2 regions of the Cupriavidus alkaliphilus genome follow, and region 2 is predicted to be linked to the other one. Evidence: predicted binding sites of a transcription regulator. Region 2 holds the regulator's gene; the other holds the start of a gene.
What was found. The regulator HrcA, encoded in region 2, represses chaperone genes, less so after heat shock. The targets are predictions, from matches to a motif close to TTAGCACTCNNNNNNNNNGAGTGCTAA.
Positions count from the first base shown of each region.

Region 1: a site for HrcA is predicted at 8,417-8,443, ahead of rpoH (RNA polymerase sigma factor RpoH). Genes of this name have one in related genera too.

Region 1 is NZ_JACHWE010000004.1:13,393-23,098, forward strand. It holds gene ctaD (cytochrome c oxidase subunit I) at 1-472, shown strand, start outside; gene FHX60_RS27590 (cytochrome oxidase small assembly protein) at 548-679, shown strand; gene FHX60_RS14930 (cytochrome c oxidase assembly protein) at 697-1,308, shown strand; gene FHX60_RS14935 (DUF2970 domain-containing protein) at 1,361-1,585, shown strand; gene FHX60_RS14940 (cytochrome c oxidase subunit 3) at 1,731-2,591, shown strand; gene FHX60_RS14945 (twin transmembrane helix small protein) at 2,733-2,942, opposite strand; gene FHX60_RS14950 (SURF1 family protein) at 3,036-3,791, shown strand; gene FHX60_RS14955 (SCO family protein) at 3,865-4,515, shown strand; gene FHX60_RS14960 (COX15/CtaA family protein) at 4,525-5,628, shown strand; gene cyoE (heme o synthase) at 5,625-6,569, shown strand; gene FHX60_RS14970 (SCO family protein) at 6,682-7,302, shown strand; gene rpoH (RNA polymerase sigma factor RpoH) at 7,406-8,335, opposite strand; gene FHX60_RS14980 (pirin family protein) at 8,680-9,555, shown strand; gene ybiB (DNA-binding protein YbiB) at 9,575-9,706, opposite strand, start outside.
Region 2 is NZ_JACHWE010000003.1:142,310-152,015, reverse strand. It holds gene FHX60_RS12135 (DMT family transporter) at 1-472, opposite strand, end outside; gene FHX60_RS12130 (DUF1841 family protein) at 573-1,004, shown strand; gene FHX60_RS12125 (phospholipase A) at 1,138-2,433, shown strand; gene FHX60_RS12120 (thioredoxin family protein) at 2,452-2,883, opposite strand; gene grpE (nucleotide exchange factor GrpE) at 2,983-3,558, opposite strand; gene FHX60_RS27705 (hypothetical protein) at 3,884-4,006, shown strand; gene FHX60_RS12110 (Hsp15 family ribosome-associated heat shock protein) at 4,069-4,464, opposite strand; gene hemH (ferrochelatase) at 4,461-5,576, opposite strand; gene hrcA (heat-inducible transcriptional repressor HrcA) at 5,683-6,717, opposite strand; gene FHX60_RS12095 (NAD kinase) at 6,820-7,737, shown strand; gene recN (DNA repair protein RecN) at 7,804-9,555, shown strand; gene FHX60_RS12085 (hypothetical protein) at 9,645-9,706, shown strand, end outside.

The sequences.
Region 1 (9,706 bases), on a different contig from region 2:
GGCCGTGGCCCCGATCGACATCCAGCTGCAGGACACCTACTTCATCGTGGCGCACTTCCACTATGTGCTGGTGGCCGGCTCGCTGTTCGCGCTGTTCGCGGGCTTCTACTACTGGGGTCCGAAGTGGAGCGGGTTCATGTACAACGAGGCCCGCGGCCAGATCCACTTCTGGGGTTCGCTGATCTTCTTCAACGTGACCTTCTTCCCGATGCACTTCCTGGGCCTGGCCGGCATGCCGCGCCGCTATGCCGACTACCCGACCCAGTTCGCCGACTTCAACGCGATCGCGTCGATCGGTGCGCTCGGCTTCGGCCTGATGCAGGTGTATTTCTTCTTCTTCGTGGTGTTGCCGTCGTACCGCGGCGGCCAGCAGGCCACGGACAAGCCCTGGGATGGCGCCGAGGGCCTGGAGTGGACCGTGCCGTCGCCGGCGCCGTTCCACACCTTTGAAGTCCCCCCGCAGGTCCGCTAAGGCGGCACCCGCGTAACCAGGCCGCGGAGGGGCGGCAGCGTCCGCCCCTCCGCGCCGGCAGGTATCAAGACCGTTATGCAGTCTCCAGACAAAAGCCCGTCACGCCCGGACCACAAGGCCGCCAACCGGCGCCTTGGCCTGATCCTGTTGTCGATCGTGGTGGTTTTCTTTCTGGGGTTCTTCGCCAAGATGAAGTTCTTGGGCTGAGGCGGCAGGGTAGCGACATGAGCATCGAGCAGCAGCCGGGCAGGGAAGCAGACAAGCGGTTCAACCGCGGCATGATGCTGCGGCTGGTCGTGATCGTTGCCGTGATGTTCGGCTTTGGCTATGCGCTGGTGCCGCTGTACAAGAAGATCTGCGAAATCACCGGCCTCAACGTGATCACCACGCGCGAGCTGCATGGCGCGGTGAAGAACACGCAGATCGACAAGAGCCGCACCATCACGGTGGAGTTCGACTCCAACGCGCGCGGCCCGTTTGCCTTCCGGCCGGTGAAGAACAGCATGGAAGTGCATCCCGGCGAGATGGCGACGATCGTCTATGAGGTGGCCAACGGGCAGCCGCGCGATATTTCGGCGCAGGCCATCCCGAGCTACGCGCCCAAGCAGGCGACCCAGTATTTCATGAAGCTGGAGTGCTTCTGCTTCAAGCAGCAGACGCTCAAGGCCAACGAGGCGCGCGAGATGCCGGTGGTGTTCGTGATCGATCCCGCGCTGCCCAAGGACGTGAAGAGCATTACGCTGTCGTACACCTTCTTCGAGGTGGGCACGCCGGTGGCGCAGGCGCCCGACGGCCAGCTGGCGCCGCAGCCCGCGCCGGCCGGCAAGGGCAGCTGAAGCGGACCGCCGGCGCGAGCCCGGCTGAAGCCGGTCAAGCGGAGGACGGGCGATGGATGAGATGAAGGACGCGGTCAAGCGCAAGCTGTCGTTTGCGCAGACCATGCGCGCGGTGTTGTGGTCGTTCATCGGCTTGCGCAAGGGCGCCGAGCACGAACGCGACATGGCCCGGCTGAACCCGGTGCATGTGGTGATCGCCGGACTGATCGCGGCGGCGGTGTTCATCGCGATCCTGGTCGTGATCGTGCGCCTGGTGGTCAGCCAGGCGGCGGCGTAGCAGGGCAGGAAGGGTAGACAACAAAAGCAGTCGCAGAACAAAAGCAACCGCGGCGGCGGGGCCGGCCCAGAGGAGGCGGGCGGCCTGCAGTGCCAAGGCGGGACAACGAATACTGAATCAAAGACTCTGAGCTGGAGATAAAAGAATGAGTGCGAATCGCGCAAACGCTCCGTACTACTTCGTACCGGGCCCGTCGCGCCACCCCATCACCGCAAGCTTCGGCCTGCTGCTGACGGGTGCCGGCGCCGCCGGTTGGGTAAACGGGCAGCCCTGGGCGCCGTACGTTTGCGGCTTCGGCCTGCTGTGGTTCCTGTTCGTGCTCAAGAGCTGGTTTGGCGACGCCATCAGCGAGTCCGAAGGCGGCATGTACGGCAAGAACATCGACCTGTCGTTCCGCTGGTCGATGGGCTGGTTCATCTTCTCCGAGGTGATGTTCTTCGCCGCGTTCTTCGGCGCGCTGTTCTATGCCCGCGCCATCGCCATGCCGTGGCTGGGCGACCTGAACAACAAGATCCTGTGGCCCGACTTCGCCGCGGTATGGCCCAACACCGGCCCGGCCGGCGTGGTGGAAACCTTCCAGACCATGGGCCCGTGGCCGATCCCGACCATCAACACTGCCTTGCTGCTGATGTCGGGCGTGACGCTGACCTGGGCGCACCACGCGCTGCTGGCCGGCAAGCGCAGCCAGCTGATCCAGGGCCTGTCGCTGACCATCCTGCTGGGCGCGATCTTCATGGGCTTCCAGGTGTACGAGTACATGCACGCCTACTCGGACCTGAACCTGAAGCTCAGCTCGGGCATCTACGGCTCGACCTTCTTCCTGCTGACCGGCTTCCACGGCTTCCACGTGACCATGGGCGCGATCATGCTGGCAGTGGTGCTGATCCGCGTGCTGAAGGGCCACTTCACCCCGGAGCACCACTTCGCCTTCGAAGGCGCGGCCTGGTACTGGCACTTCGTTGACGTGGTGTGGCTGTTCCTCTACATCGTGGTGTACTGGCTGTAACCGGTTGCCGTACCGGCCGGCGGCCCCCGGACTGACCGGGTCCGCCGGCGCCAACGCAAAAGAGAAACGCCGCAGGGGCCAGGCCAGCCTGCGGCGTTTGTCTTTTGCGGGCCCCGCACGGGGCCGTCGCGGTGCGCCGGTTCAGGGCGCCATGCGGATGCCCGTGCTGTGGATCCAGCCCATCCAGCTCGAGAACAGGATGAACAGGAACAGCGCCACCGAGAAGCCCACGCGCAGCATCAGCGAGCGCATCATGTTGGGCGTCTTGCCACGGTCACGCATCATGAAGAACAAGGCCGAGGCCAGGCTGGCGATGATCAGGATGAAGGCAATGATGATGACAAAGCGCATGGCGGGGCGGGTTGGGGGCAGGGGCGGCGCGACGTGCGGCGCACAGGCCCATTATCGCACCGGGGCGCGCTTCACAGCAGTGCCGCAGGGACGATGAGCTGGCGCCGCTTCGCCAGCCCGTTGCCGCTGGCCGCCGCGCTGGTCGTGATCGCGGTGACCTGTGCGCTGGGCAACTGGCAGCTCGATCGCGCGCACGAGAAGGAAGCGCGCGCCGCACGGCTGCAGGCGCTGGCAACCCAGCCGCCGGTGGTGCTGGGCACGGCGCCGCTGTCACAAGTTGTGACCGACCGGGCGGTGCGCGTGACCGGGCGCTTCGACGCATCGCGCACCGTATTGCTGGATAATCGCCCCCACGGCACCGGCGGTCGCAGCGGCGACAGCCGCGCGGGCTTCCTGGTGGTGACGCCGCTGCTGATCGGCGCGGCGGCGGGCGAGGCCGGCGCCATGCGAGCCGTGCTGGTGCTGCGCGGCTGGCTGCCGCGCGATGCCCAGGACCGCACCCGGATCGCGCCGTTTCCGACGCCCGAGGGCGAGGTGACCATCACCGGCACGGCACTGGCCGGCGTGCCGCGGGTCTATAGCCTGGGCCAGGAGGCCGCCGGCAGCAGGATCCGCCAGAACCTCGAGATCGCGCCGTATGCCGCCGAAACCGGCCTGGCCCTGCACCCGCTGGTGATCGAGCAGCGCAACGATAGCGGTGACGGCCTGGCGCGAGACTGGCCGCCTGCCGACGTCGGCGCCGAGCGCCACTATGGCTATGCCTTCCAGTGGTTCGGGCTGGCCGCGCTGACGGTGGTGCTGGTGGTCGTGCTGGGCTGGCGCCGCGCGCGCCGGCTGGCCGCACCCTGATCGAATGAATTGACCGCCCATGTGCCGCATACCGGTGCATGGGCTTGCCGAAGACAAAGGACAGACGTACTCCATGGCACAGCAAGACTCCGCTCCGGCCGCCGCGGCTTCGCCGCGCGACCCCCGCATCGACGCGCGCACGCGCCGTGGCCGCCTGCAGATGCTGATGCTGCTGCTGGTGTGCGCGTCGCCGGTGATTGCCTCCTACTTCACCTACTACGTGATCAAGCCGCGCGGCGGCGCCACCAACTATGGCGCGCTGGTCGACCCGCAGCGGCCGATGCCGCCCGTGCGCGTCACCGACGAGCAGGGCCAGGCGGTACCGCTGGAGCAGTTCCGCGGCAAGTGGCTGCTGGTCAGCGCCGATCCGTCGGCCTGTGACGAGGCCTGCGCGAAGAAGCTGTTCACCATCCGCCAGATCCGCGCCGGGCAGGGCCAGGACCGCCTGCGCATCGTGCCGGTGTGGCTGGTCACCGACGACGGCAAGATCGACGAGCGCCTGGCCGCCGCCTACAACGAGCCCTACGCGGGCGTGCGTTTCCTGCGCATCGACCGCCAGGCCGCGCAGCAGTGGCTGCCGGCCGAGCCGGGCAAGCGCGCCGAGGACACCTTGTTCCTGGTCGATCCGCTGGGCAACCTGATGATGCGCTTCCCGCAGGACCCCGACCCCAAGAAGATGAGCGGCGACCTGAAGAAGCTGCTCAAGGTCTCGCGCATCGGTTGAGGGGACGGCATGCTGCTGCAACTGGCCATCATCGGCATCCTGATCGCGCTGTTCCCGCTGTCCTACGTGATGGTGAAGGGCGACCGCAACAAGTACCGCAAGCTTGCCTGGATCACGGCGTTCCTGACGCTGGACCTGATCATGTTCGGCAGCTTCACGCGGCTGACCGACTCCGGGCTGGGCTGCCCGGACTGGCCCGGCTGCTACGGGCACTCCAACCCGCATGCGGCGCTGGAGCCGATCCGCGCGGCCGAGACCGCGATGCCGAGCGGGCCGGTGACGCTGGCCAAGGCGTGGATCGAGATGATCCACCGCTACTTCGCCATGGCCGTCGGCGTGCTGATCATCACGCTGATGGTGCTGGCGTGGGTCAAGCGGCGCGAACTGAAGCAGTCGCCGTGGTTTGCCACGGGCGTGCTGCTGCTGGTGTGCGTGCAGGGCGCCTTCGGCGCCTTCACCGTGACCCTGAAGCTGCAGCCGATCATCGTCGTCACGCACCTGATGCTGGGCATGGCGCTGCTGGCGGTGCTGATCCAGCTGGGCTCGCGCAACGACCCGCCGCACCCGGTCGCGCCGCAGGCGGCGCGGCTGCGCTGGCCGGTGCGCATCGGCCTGCTGCTGCTGGTGATTCAGATCTTCCTGGGCGGCTGGGTCAGCACCAACTACGCGGTGCTGGCCTGTACCGATTTCCCGCTGTGCAACGGCCAGCTGGTGCCCGAGATGGACTTCCGCCATGGCTTCACGCTGTGGCGCCAGCTGGGCATGACCGCGGACGGCGACTACATCCCGCACGCGGCGCTGGTGGCGATCCACTGGGTCCATCGCGGCTTTGCCGTGATCGTGCTGGGCTACCTGGCATGGTTCGGCCTGCGCGCGCGCAGGCTCGAAGGGCTCAGCCGCGCCGCCGGCTGGCTGCTGGCGACGCTGGTGCTGCAACTGGCCACCGGGCTGTCGAATATCGTGTTCGACTGGCCGCTGGTGGCGGCGGTCGCGCATAACGGCGGCGCCGCGGTGCTGCTGCTGCTGCTGGTCCGTCTCCACTACAATATCGGGCTGACGACCCGGGCCGCCGGCGCCCCCGCTGCCGTGCCGACTGCCGCCCGCGCCACATGAAAGACAAGACCCCTTCCGTGGTTACCGCTACCCATCCCCATTCCCTGGGCAAGTTGAGCCGCATGCGGCACCTGGCCCGGCAATATGCCGCACTGACCAAGCCGCGCGTGACGCAGCTGGCCGTGTTCTGCGCCATCATCGGCATGTTCCTCGCTACGCCCGGCATGGTGCCGTGGTCAGTGCTGATCGGCGGCGCCGCCGGCATCTGGCTGCTGGCCGGCGCGGCCTTCGCCATCAATTGCCTGGTCGAGCAGAAGATCGATGCGCTGATGCGCCGGACCGCCTGGCGCCCGTCCGCCACCGGCGAGATCACCACGCGGCAGACGCTGGTGTTCTCCGCCATCCTGGGCGGCGCGGGCATGTGGCTGCTGCACGTCTACGCCAACGACCTGACCATGTGGCTGACCTTTGCCACGTTCCTGGGCTATGCGGTGGTCTACACCATCCTGCTCAAGCCGGCCACGCCGCAGAATATCGTCATCGGCGGCCTGTCCGGCGCGATGCCGCCGGCGCTGGGCTGGGCCGCGGTCGCGGGCGAAGTGCCGGCCGAGGCCTGGTTCCTGGTGCTGATCATCTTCACCTGGACCCCGCCGCACTTCTGGGCGCTGGCGCTGTACCGCCGCGCCGACTACGCCAAGTCCGGCCTGCCGATGCTGCCGGTCACGCACGGCGAGCGCTACACGCTGCTGCATATCCTGCTGTACACGCTGGTGATGATCGCGGCGACGCTGCTGCCCTTCGTCTACGGCATGAGCGGCTACATCTACCTGGCGGCCGCGCTGGCGCTGGGCGCGGGCTTCCTGGCCTATGCCTGGAAGCTGTACCGCAACTATTCGGACGAACTGGCGCAGCGCACCTTCCGCTTCTCGATCCTGTACCTGTCGCTGCTGTTTGCCGCGCTGCTGATCGACCACTACTTCAAGTTCGTGCCGCAGGTCTGACCTGCGCCGGCGTGCGCCCCGGCTGCGGCATCTTGCCGCGCCGGCGCGAGCGCGGCAGCATGATCGGCGATACTGCATGCTGTTTCCTTCCCATTCCTGACCCGTCCCCCGCATGCCACGCCTCCGCTCCGCTTCCGGCCTGTTCGCCGCCTTCCGCCGCTTTTCCCTGCTGGCCGCGCTGGCCCTGGCCGTCGCCGCCTGCGGGCAGCAGAAGGCGTCGTTCCGCAATGTCGATATCACCGGTGCCGCCGACTTCGGCAAGGACTTCTCGCTGACCGACCACACCGGCAAGGTGCGCACCCTGGCCGACTACAAAGGCAAGGCGGTGGTGATGTTCTTCGGCTACACCCACTGCCCGGATGTCTGCCCCACCACCATGGCCGAACTGAAGGCGGTCGTGGAGCAGCTGGGGCCGGATGGGGACCGCGTGCAGGTGCTGTTCGTCACGGTCGATCCGGAACGTGATACACAGGCGCTGCTGGCGCAGTACGTGCCCGCCTTCGATCCGCGCTTCGTCGGGCTGCGCCCCGCCGACGAGGCCGCGCTGCAGAAGCTGGCCAAGGACTTCAAGGTGTTCTACGCCAAGGTGCCGGGCAGCTCACCCAACAACTACACCGTGGATCACTCGGCCGGCAGCTATGTGTTCGATCCGCAGGGCAAGCTGCGGCTGTTCATCCGCCACGGCCAGGGTCCGGAGCCCATCGCGCACGACCTGAAACAGCTGTTGTCCTGACGCAGCCGGGGCGAAAGGGTGCGGCATAACGTCGCACCCGCGCTTCGCGGGCAACAAAAAAGGCCGGTCCATGGACCGGCCTTTTGCATGGCTGAGGTGAGGATCAGGCGAATGCCTGCAGCGCGCCCTTCATCTTCTTCATCGCCGCCGCCTCGATCTGGCGGATGCGCTCGGCCGACACGCCGAACTCGTCGGCCAGCTCATGCAGCGTGGCGCCGCCCGAGCCGTCGTCCTCGACGTTGAGCCAGCGCGCCTCGATGATGCGGCGGCTGCGTTCGTCGAGCTTGCCCAGTGCTTCTTCCAGCCCCTCGACCTGCATGCGGTCGTGGCGCTTGGCTTCCATCACGCGGGTCGGCTCGTTGTGGTTGTCAGCCAGGTAGGCGATGGGGGCGAATTCCTCTTCACCGTCGTCGACCTGCCCTTCGAGCGCCAGGTCGCCGCCCGACAAGCGGGTTTCCATCTCCATCACTTCTTCGGGCTTGACGTTCAGCTCGCGCGCCACGGCCTCGACCTGCTCCGGCGTGAACGTGTGGCCGCCCTGCTTGTGGCTGCGCAGGTTGAAGAACAGCTTGCGCTGGGCCTTGGTGGTGGCCACCTTGACCATGCGCCAGTTCTTCAGCACGTATTCATGGATTTCCGCCTTGATCCAGTGCATCGCGTACGACACCAGGCGCACGCCCTGATCCGGATCGAAACGCTTCACCGCCTTCATCAGGCCAATATTGCCTTCCTGGATCAGGTCCGCGTGGGGCAGCCCGTAGCCCAGGTACTGGCGGGCGATCGACACCACCAGCCGCAGGTGCGACATCACCAGGCGGCGCGCCGCGTCGACGGAATCGTGGTCGCGCAGCTCGCGCGCCAGGCGTTGCTCTTCCTCCGCGGTCAGCAGCGGGATGCGGTGCACAGCCTGGATATAGCTGTCGAGGTTGCCCACGGTCGCCGGAAAGGTCAGCGCAAAGCTGCCCGTGTTCCGGGGCACCGTCGGCAGACGGTTATTCGTCAGGGTTTGGTCGGCAGACAAGACTGCGTTCACTCAATGGCTCCTTTCGCGTCCGGCGGTTTGGTTGCCGGTGCGCCGCGGCCCCTTGGGGGATCGGCGGCACTGCAACACATCTTAGCACTCTGGCCGGGTGAGTGCTAATTGGAGTTCCGATGACTCCGATAGTTCCCGGGTATCGCTCCGCCTGTTCGGATAGCCAGGTAGATCGTAAAGAGACGGCAACGATACCGCTGCCATCGCGCACTGGTAGTTAGAGCCTGGGGTGGCAACGGGGTTCTGCCGGGCGCTGCAATGCACTGTTCCACCACCGGCTACACTCGACCGGCAGGCTGCGCACTGGCATGCTTGCGAGCCTCTCTTATCGGATCGGAGGAGTTATGTCTGCTATCGAACACTTGCTCAAGCCGCATGTGCGCGACCTGGGCGATTTCACCGTGCGCCGGCTGCTGCCGGCCGCGGCAACCCAGACCGTCGGGCCATTTATCTTCTTCGACCATATGGGACCGGTGCAGCTGCCGCCGGGCCAGGGCGCCGATGTGCGTCCGCATCCTCATATCGGCCTGGCCACGGTCACCTACCTGTTCGAGGGCGAGATCATCCATCGCGACAGCCTGGGCAGCGACCAGGCGATCCGCCCCGGCGACGTCAACTGGATGACCGCCGGCCACGGCATCGTGCACTCGGAGCGTTCGCCGGAGCATGTCCGGCCAGAGGGCGCGCGCCTGCATGGCATCCAGACCTGGGTCGCGCTGCCGCAGCAGCATGAGGGCGCCGAGCCGTCGTTCTTCCACCATCCCGCCGCGACCCTGCCGCGCATCGAGCGGCCCGGCCTGCGCATGGTGGTGATTGCCGGCGATGCGTTCGGCCAGACCTCGCCGGTCAAGGTCTTCAGCCGCACCCTGTACGTGGCGATCGAGCTGGATGCGGGCGCCAGCGTGGAGATTCCCGCCGAACACGCCGAGCGCGGCATCTACCCGGTCGACGGCGCGGTGGCGCTTGACGGGGAGCCGCTGCCGGCCGAGCACATGGTGGTGCTGACGCCGGGCCAGCCGGCGACGCTGACGGCCACGGCGCCGTCGCGGGTGATGCTGCTGGGCGGCGACCCGACCGACGGGCACCGCTTTATCTACTGGAACTTCGTTGCCAGCAGCAAGGTGGCGATCGAGGCCGCGGCCCAGCGCTGGGAAGACGACCAGTTCCCGCACGTGCCGGGCGAGACCGAGCGCATTCCGCTGCCCCCGCGCAAGCCCTGACGGTTGTCGCCGGGCCGGCTCAGACCGGGCTGGCCCAGGTCACGCGCGTGCCCTGGCGCAGGCATTCGCGGATGGCCTCGATCTGGATGGTGATGGGCGCCGGCACCGGCACCGCGCCATCGAGCACGCGCCGGATCCAGGCCACGGTCAG
Region 2 (9,706 bases):
GGGGCGAGCCCGCGCCGCCCCCGACCGTCAGCCCGGCCCCGACCGAGCACAGCACCAGTGCCACCACCGCGGCAGTGGTCAGCCGCTCCTTCAGGAAGATGGCCGCGAGGATGGTCACGAACAGCGGGTACAGGTACAGCAGCAGCGCCACCAGGCTGGCCTGCGCGTGGTTGAGCGCGCTGAAGAAGCAGAACGACTGGCCGACATAGCCGATGCCCCCCATCGCCGCCAGGGCCAGCACGCGGCGCCACCGCGGCAGCGCGATGCCGCGCGTGCGCATCACCCACGCCAGCGCCGCCGCGGCCAGCACGAAGCGCACCAGCAGCAGCCCGTACACGTCCGCGCCGGCAGCGTAGGCAAAACGGGCGAAGATGGCCATGGCGCCGAAGGCGCTGGCCGAGACCGCGATCAGCAGCACGCCGGCCAGCTTGTCGCGGGCAGCGGTCGGGGCGGTGGGGGCGGAAGCGCTCATCGGGCGGGCAGGGAGTCGGCGATCCCGCATTCTACTTGGCGCCATCGCCACGGTCGGGCCGCCGGCAAGGCTTGCCCCCGTCGTCTACAATGGCGCCACCATGTTCAATCCCTCACGAGAAGAAGTCCGCCGGTTCTTCTGCGATGCCTGGCAGAAGCAGATCGCAGGCGGCGTGCTGACCCCGCTGGAAGCCATCGCCGTCGACTGGATCGGCGAGCACCCCGAGTACCACGCGCTGCTGCGCGACACCGAAGGCGCGCTGGCGCAGGACTACACGCCCGAGCAAGGACAGACCAATCCCTTCCTGCACCTGGCGATGCACCTGTCGATTTCGGAGCAGGTCTCGGTCGACCAGCCGCGCGGCATCCGCCAGGCCTACGAGGCACTGGCGCGCCGGCTCGATTCCCCGCACGAAGCCCAGCACCAGGTGATGGAATGCCTGGGCGAGATGCTGTGGCAGGCCCAGCGCAGCGGCCAGCCGCCGGACGGCGACCACTACGTCGATTGCGTCAAGCGCCGCGCCAACCGCTGACGGCCGCCCGCAGGTACGCGCAAAAAGTGCAGCGTACAATTCCTCACAATCCTTTTGGGCGTGCGTGGTAGGCTTTGGGCTCCGAGTTTTCCCCTAGTTGCGTTGCCATCACCCGGCAACGTCGCTCATCTTCATGCCCCGTAATGCCCTTTTCCCGCGGCAGCGCCTGGCGCCAGCCAGCCGTGCCGTCGCCCCGCTCTGCCTGTCGCTGATGCTTGCCTGGCCGCTGGCCGGCCATGCCGGCGTGGCGCTGCTGCAGCCGCCACGCGTGATCGACGGCAACCAGCCGCTGACGCTGACCCTGGTGGTGTCGGCCGACAACACCACGCGCCGCTACCGTATTCCCGACACACTGGAAGTGACCGCCTCCGGCGACCTGCTGGCACCGGTGCGGCTGGTGCTGTGGCGCGAGGTCTCCGGCCCCGCCGTGGTCAACCTGCGCCGCGGCGAGCATCGCGCCATCCGCTACACGGTGGCGCTGCCGCCGGTGCTGCGCGGCCACGTGCGGCTGGATGCCACCGGCATCGACGCCGCGCCGGTGCTGGTCACGCTGAACCGGCTGCCCCAGCCGGGCGAGACGGCCACGTCGACGCCGCCGGTGGCCAGCCAGGCGCCGGCCACAGTGGACAGCCCTGAATCCGCCGACAGCGCGCCCGTCCCGGTGACGGGGATCACCACGGCCGAGGCCACGGCGCCCGCCCCGGCCGACCTGCGCGACAGCGCCCGGCTGTCGTTCCACGACCCGATGTACTTCCTGGCCGGCGCGCACGGTGGCGCCAACGCCAAGTTCCAGTTCAGCTTCAAGTACCGCATCTTCGAGGGCGAGGACCCTGCCTCGAAGCGCCTGTTCGACAACCTCTATTTCAGCTACACCCAGTTCTCGCTGTGGGACCTGAGCGAGGATTCGGCGCCGTTCCGCGACACCAACTACCGGCCCAGCCTGTTCTACTACCTGTCGGATACCGGGGTGCGCAACAGCGTGATCAGCCGGATGTCGCTGGCCACCGGCCTGGAGCACGAGTCCAACGGCCGCAACGGCGTGGAGTCGCGCAGCATCAACACGGTGTTCGTCAAGCCGACCTTTTATTTTGGCGACCAGAACGACTGGCACTGGCGCGTCGCGCCCAAGCTCTACGCCTATGTGGAAAAGGCCGACAACCCGGACATCGCCCACTACCGCGGCTTCATGGACCTGGGCATCGCCTATGGGCGGCCGGACTCATGGGAGCTTTCGGCAACGCTGCGCAAGGGCACGCGCAAGTGGTACGGCAGCGTCGACGCGCAGCTGACCTACCCGATGGCGCGGCTGATCCCCGGCACGGCCGGGTACCTGATGGCGGGATATTTCGTCGGCTATGGCGAGAGCCTGCTCGACTACAACCACAAGCTGCCCTGGCAGTTCCGCATCGGCTACGCGCTGACGCGCTGATGCGCTGAAGCCGGGCGGCTAGCCCGCCAGCGGCTTGCCGCTGGCCTTCAGGCGCGCATTGGCCACGGCCGCGGCGAACTGCCCGTGTCCGTGCCAGCCGGTGGCCCGGCCCAGCTTCTTGCCGTTCTGGAAGAACATGAACACCGGGATGCCGTGCAGGCCGAAGCGCCGCCCCAGTTCCGGGTGCGCATAGACGTTGGCGTGCAGCCAGTGCAGATCCAGCGCGCGCACCGGCCCGGGATTGGCCAGCATCGCCTTCTTCGCCATTTCGCAATTGAAGCAGTCGACGCCCCAGAAGAACACGCACACCAGCGCGTCGCCGGCCGCGGCGATGGCGCCGTCGATGGTGGCCTCGTCGACCTCGCGCATGGCAAAGGCGTCAAAGGCGCGGTGGTCCAGATGCGGGGCCGCGGACGGATCCGGCGCGCCGGCTTGCGGTTCGGTGCTCATGATTCGCTCCTGATGCGGTTCGCCCCGGCTGAGGCTCGCTGCCAATGACGAACGCCCGGGCCGGCAGGCACCGGGCGTCTGGCCGGCACGGCCGGCGGCTTACTTCGGCGCCGCCACCGTGACCAGCGCCGGGCGCAGCACGCGGTCGGCAATGGTGTAGCCGCGCTGGAGCACGGTCACCACGGTGTTGGGCTCCTGCTCCGCCGGCACCATCGAGATGGCCTGGTGGCGGTGCGGGTCGAACTTCTCGCCTACCGGGTTGAGTTCGACGATCTTGCCGCGCTCGAAGGCGGCGGCCAGCTGGCGCGCGGTCAGTTCCACGCCTTCGCGCAGCTTGGCGATATCGCCGGAGCCGTCGGCCAGCGCGGCCTGCAGGCTGTCCATGACCGGCAGCAGGTTGTCGGCAAAGTTCTCGATGGCGAACTTGTGCGCCTTGGCGACATCTTCCTGCGCCCGGCGGCGGATATTCTCGCCTTCGGCCACGGCGCGCATGTACAGGTCGTAATGCTCGCTGGCCTTGGCTTCCAGGGCGGCCAGCTGGGCCGCCACGTCGTCCACGGCGGTAGCCGCGGTGTCGGGCGCGCCGGTCTCCGGGCTGGCGGTGGCGGTGCTGGCCACCTCATCGCCCGCAGGCGTCGCAGTCTGGTTGGATGGCGTCTGCTTCTGGTCTTCCATGTCGATCCGTATCAATGCAGTGTCGCGGCCCGCCGTCAGCTGGCCGCGGGTGGTAAATCGGCGTGTGCCCGATGCAGGTGGTGGCAGCTCGCCGCATTTCAAGAGTGGCGCCGGCGCGACGCCGAAACACACGGTTACAAAGCCCGGCCCGATGCAATCGACGCCTTATTGCTTTGCGCCAGCGCCCTCACTAAGATTCCTAGTAAGAAAAATGACAAAAATGTCGAGGGCCTTGGAGATGGTTCATTTTTGTGCCGCTTCCGAAAGGTTGGCCATGCATAAGCTCCCAGTCGTGACTTTGTGCCTCGTGGCCGCATTGGCGGTCATGACCGTCTTTATCTGCGTGTCCGGCGCCTTCACCCCGCGCGATACGGAGTATGGCAGTGGCAAGGCGGTGTTCAAGCACTACATCGTTCCCTTCGTCAGCCAGGACGTCGCGCAGGAATAAGCTGCCCCACCTGGCGATCCATCGCGCGGCGGCACCGGCAACGGTGCCGCCGCGCTGCCATCTCAGCTGTTGAAATCGTCGATGCGGCGGCGGTCACGCTTGGTCGGGCGCCCCTGAAGCTGCGCGGAGGGCTCGGGCTGCAGGCGCCGGCGCTCGGCGTCGGCGGCCCGGCGCGACTGGCTCTCGGCACTTTCCTGATACAGGGTCTGCGCCACCGGCGCCGGCCCGCGCGCCGCGGCGATGCCCTTCACTTCCAGCTCCCAGCGCTGCTGGTGTGCTTCCAGCGCAACCTTGTCGCCGGGCTTGACCTCGCGCGAGTTCTTGCACAGCTGGCCGTTCACCGTCACCTTGCCGCGCTCCACCGCTTCGGCCGCGAGCGAGCGCGTCTTGAAGAAACGCGCGCACCACAGCCATTTGTCGATGCGCTGGCGCGCATCCGCGTCGAAATCCACGTTCATGCCGCCGCTCCCCGCGCCTGCGCACGCGTGCGCCGCGCCTCCAGATCATGCGCATGCGGCGTGGCAAGCGGCCAGCCCTGCAGGTGCTGCAGCGCGATCTCCGCCATCGCCGCCACCCACGGCGCGGCATCGTTCATGCATGGAATGAAATGGAAGTCCTTGCCGCCCGCGACCTTGAACTCAGTCTGGCCTTCCATGGCGATTTCTTCCAGCGTTTCGATGCAGTCCGCCGGAAAGCCCGGACAGAACACGTCCACGCGCCCGGCACCGACCTTGCCCAGTTCCGCCAGCGTCGGCGCGGTATAGGGCTGCAGCCACTCGGCCTTGCCGAAGCGCGACTGGAACGTCACCTGGTACTGCCCCGGCTGCAGGCCCAGCGCCTCGCCCAGCAGGCGGCCGGTCTTCAGGCATTCGCAGTGATAGGGATCGCCCAGCTCGAGCGTGCGCCGCGGCACGCCGTGGAACGACAGGATCAGCTTGTCGCCCTGGCCGAAATCCGGCATGCCGTGCCGGCTCCAGTAGGCGCCGACCTGCTGCTGCAGCGCCGAGATATACGCGGGATGGTCATGGAAATGCTTGACCAGCCGCAGTTCCGGCTGGTTGCGCCACTGGCCCAGCACGCGGAACACCTCGTCGAAGGCCGTGGCCGTGGTGGTGCCCGAGTATTGCGGATACATCGGCAGCACCAGCACCTGCTCGCAGCCCTGGCGGCGCAGCGCTTCCATCACCGAGGCGATCGACGGGTTGCCGTAGCGCATCGCGCACGCCACCGTCACGTCGTGGCCGTTCTGGTGCAGCAGCCGCTGCAGCGCGTGCGCCTGGCGCTCGCTGTAGACCAGCAGCGGCGAGCCCGTCATATGGGCCTCGCGCAGCCAGATCGATTCGTACTTGAGAGCCGACGCGCGCGAGCGCAGCGGCAGGATCACGCCGTACAGCAGCGGCAGCCACGCCGCGCGCGGAATCTCCACCACGCGCGGGTCGGACAGGAACTGCTTCAGGTAGCGCCCCACCGCCTTGGGCGTGGGGGCATCGGGGGTGCCCAGGTTGACCAGCAGGATCGCCGTGCGCGGCGCCTGGCCGTGCTGGTAGGCCGGTTCGGGAGAAAACGTCATGTCGCTTCCGGGTTGGCGCGATGCCGGGATGGGACGGGCGCGGCGCACTGGCGCCGGGCCCGTGCGGCGGGAATGGAGCCGCCGGTCAGACCGGAACGCCGGACCACTAGTTCTGGCTCAGCGCGCTGGACAGCAACCGCGCGGTAATGTCGACGATCGGGATCACGCGCTCGTAGGCCATGCGCGTGGGGCCGATCACCCCCAGCGTGCCGACGATCTGCCCGTCGACCTCGTACGGCGCGGTGATGACCGCCATGTCTTCGATCGGCACCAGCTGGCTTTCGCCGCCGATGAAGATCTGCACGCCCTGCGCATGGCTGGACACGTCCAGCAGCTGCAGCAGGCTGGTCTTGTGCTCGAACACGTCGAACAGGCGCCGCAGCTTGTCCATGCTCGAGGCGAGGTCGTCGACTTCGAGCAGCTTGCGTTCGCCGCTGATGTAGACGTGGTCGTCGTCCTCGTCCTCGGCGGCGCTGCCGGCCTCGACCGCGGCCTGCATCAGCTGCGACATGTCGCGGCGCAGGTCCTGCAGCTCCAGCCGCAGGTGGCTGCGCACGGTGTCGAAGCTCATGCCGGCATAGTGCGAGTTGAAGAAATTGGCGGCCTCGATCAGCTGCGCCGGCGTGTAGGGGAGCTCGGTCTGGATGATGCGGTTCTGCACGTCGCCCTCGGGGCTGACGATGATCAGCAGGATGCGCTTGTCCGACAGCCGCATGAACTCGATCTGCCGGAACGCCTGCGCGCGGCGCGGCGTCATCACCACGCCGGCAAAATGCGACAGGTTCGACAGCGTGCGCGCGGCCGCGGTGATCATGCGCTGCGGGGCCAGCTGCTGGCCGCCGAGCTGGTCCTGGATCTGCCCGGTCAGCTCGGCCAGGTCGGCGTTGCGCTCGAGCGGCTTGGCGGTCAGCATCGAGTCGACGAACAGCCGGTAGCCGCGCGGCGTCGGGATCCGGCCGGCCGACGTGTGCGGGCTGGCGATAAAGCCCATTTCCTCGAGATCGGACATCACATTGCGTATCGTCGCCGGCGACAGGTCCAGCCCCGAATACTTGGACAGGGTGCGGGAACCGACCGGCTGGCCTTCGGCAATGTAGCGCTCGATCAGGGTCTTGAGCAGCGTTTTGGAACGTTCATCCATGATGCCCCGATTTTACGCAAGTTTTGGACCTTCTGGCGGACCGGCCGGATGGGCCGCCGGCGCCTGCTGACAACCGTCACGGCGGTATGGTCTAATCCCGGCATGTCCGCCCCAGCCAAAGCCAGCGCCGTGCGCACTCCATTCAAGACCGTCGCCCTGGTGGGCAGGTACTCCACCGCCGGCATCGACGGGCCGCTGGAAGAAATCGCCTCCTATATCCTGCGCAACGGCCAGGATGTGGTGTTCGAGCGCGAGACCGCGCTGGCCACCGGGCTGACCGCCTACCCCGCCCTGTCCGCCGAAGAGATCGGCACGCAGGCCGACGTGGCCGTGGTGCTGGGCGGCGACGGCACGCTGCTGGGCATCGCCCGCCAGCTTGCCGGCTATGACGTGCCCCTGATCGGCGTGAACCACGGGCGTCTCGGCTTCATGACCGATATTGCGCTGGAAGACGCGCACACCGTGCTGCCCGACATGCTCGACGGCCGCTACGAGTCCGAGACCCGCCTGCTGCTGGCCTCGCGCGTGGTGCGCGACGACATGGACATCTTCTCCGCGCTGGCGCTGAACGATGTGGTGGTGAACCGCTCCGGCATCTCCGGCATGGTCGAGCTGGCGGTTTCGGTCGACGGCCACTTCATGTACAACCAGCGTTCCGACGGCCTGATCGTGTCGACCGCGACCGGCTCGACTGCCTACGCGCTGTCGGCCGGCGGCCCGATCCTGCATCCCACGCTGTCGGGCGTGGTGCTGGTGCCGATCGCTCCGCACGCGCTGTCGAACCGGCCGATCGTGCTGCCGCACGACGCCGAGGTCACCATCGAGGTGGCCAGCGCGCGCGACGCCAGCGTCAACTTCGACATGCAGTCGCTGACCTCGCTGCTGCCGGGCGACCGCATCGTGGTGCGGCGCTCGCAGAAGACCATCAACCTGCTGCACCCGGTGGGCTACAACTATTACGCCACGCTGCGCAAGAAGCTGCACTGGCACGAATACCCGTCCGAAGACAACCGCCTCTGAGCGCTTTCCAGTCGCCCCTCAGCCCGAGCCCGACCCTTCATCGGACCGACCACCTTTCCCGCCACGATGCTGCGCAGCCTGTCCATCCGTGATTTCGTCATCGTCGACACCCTCGACCTGGACTTCGCCTCCGGCTTTACCGTGTTCACCGGCGAGACCGGGGCCGGCAAGTCGATCCTGATCGACGCCCTGGCGCTGGTGCTGGGCGAGCGCGCCGATGCCGGCGTGGTGCGCGAAGGCGCGCCGCGCGCCAGCGTCAGCGCCATCTTCTCGACCCATGCCGCGCTCGATGCGTGGCTGGCCGAGCGCGAGCTCAACAGCGAAGAAGACGGCGGCGTGCCGACCGTGCTGCTGCGTCGCACGGTCGATGCCGGCGGCCGCAGCAAGGCCTTTATCAACGGCGCCGCCGCCACCCTGGCGCAGTTGCGCGAAGTCGGCGACCAGCTGGTCGACATCCATGGCCAGCATGCGCACCAGCAACTGCTGCGCCCGGATGCGCAGCGGCTGCTGTTCGACGCCCACGCCGGCCTGACCCAGCAGGCCGCCGCGGTGGCCGAGGCCTGGCGTGCCTGGCGTGCCTGCGTGCGCCAGCGCGAAGCGGTCGAGCACCAGTCGCGCGAGATGCAGCTCGAGCGCGAGCGGCTCGAATGGCAGGTGGGGGAACTGGACAAGCTCAACCCGCAGCCGGGCGAATGGGACGAGATCCAGTCGGAGTACAACCGGCTCTCGCACGCCGCCGGCCTGATCGACGGCAGCCGCGCCGCGCTCGACGCGCTGTCCGAGGCCGACGGCTCGGTGCTGTCGGCGCTCAACGGCATCGTGCACCGGCTGCAGCAGCTGGCCGACGTCGATCCCGCGCTGCGCGACGTGCTGGCCGCGCTCGAGCCGGCGCAGGTGCAGGCCGAGGAAGCCGCGCATTCGCTGACGCGCTATGTCGACCGGCTCGAGCTCGATCCCGAGCGGCTGCAGGTGGTGGAAGAGCGCATGCAGGCGCTGCACGCCACCGCGCGCAAGTACCGCCTGCCGCCCGAGCAGCTCGCCGATGAGCTGGTCGCGCGCCGCCAGCAGCTCGACGACCTGCAGGCCGCGCAGGACCTGAACAAGGTGATGGCGCGCGAGGCCGCCGCCAAGGCCGCCTACCTGACGCTGGCGCAGCATCTCAGCCATGCCCGCAAGCAAGCCGCGCAGGCGCTGTCCGGCGCGGTCACCGACGCCATGCAGGGCCTGTCGATGGCCGGCGGCAGCTTTGTCGCGGCGCTCAATGCCCTCGACGAAGGCCAGAGCTACGGCCTCGAGCAAGTCGAGTTCCTGGTGGCGGGCCACGCCGGCGTCAGCGCGCGGCCGCTGGCCCGGGTGGCCTCCGGCGGCGAGCTCGCGCGCATCAGCCTGGCGATCTCGGTGATCACCAGCGAAGCCTCGCCCACGCCCACGCTGATCTTCGACGAGGTCGACACCGGCATCGGCGGCGCGGTCGCCGAGGTAGTGGGCCGGCGCCTGCAGGAACTCGGCCGCGCGCGCCAGGTGCTGTGCGTGACCCACCTGCCGCAAGTGGCGGCGCAGGCCGGCACCCACCTGCTGGTCAGCAAGGAAACCACGGCCGAGGCCGATGCTTCGGTGACGCGTTCGCGCATCCGCGTGCTCGACCCGGCCGGACGCGTGGTCGAGACCGCGCGCATGCTGGGCGGCGCCACCGTCACCGCCACGACGCTGCAACATGCCGAGGAGATGCTGGCGCAGGGCATGGCCGACAGCGGCGCCGGCCAGCCCGCGCGCGCGGGCAAGGACGGCAAGCGCGGCCGCCGCGTCGCCGCCGGCTAAGGCCAAGTAAGGCTAAGGCCAACGCTCGCGCCACCTTGCGCGGCCTTGCGTGGCATCGTGCCAATTTATCAATCGACAGGAGCTTCCCCATGACCCGCCCAGCGCCGCCCACCGGCCACCGCCCGCGCGCCTCGCTGCGCGCGGTGCTGGC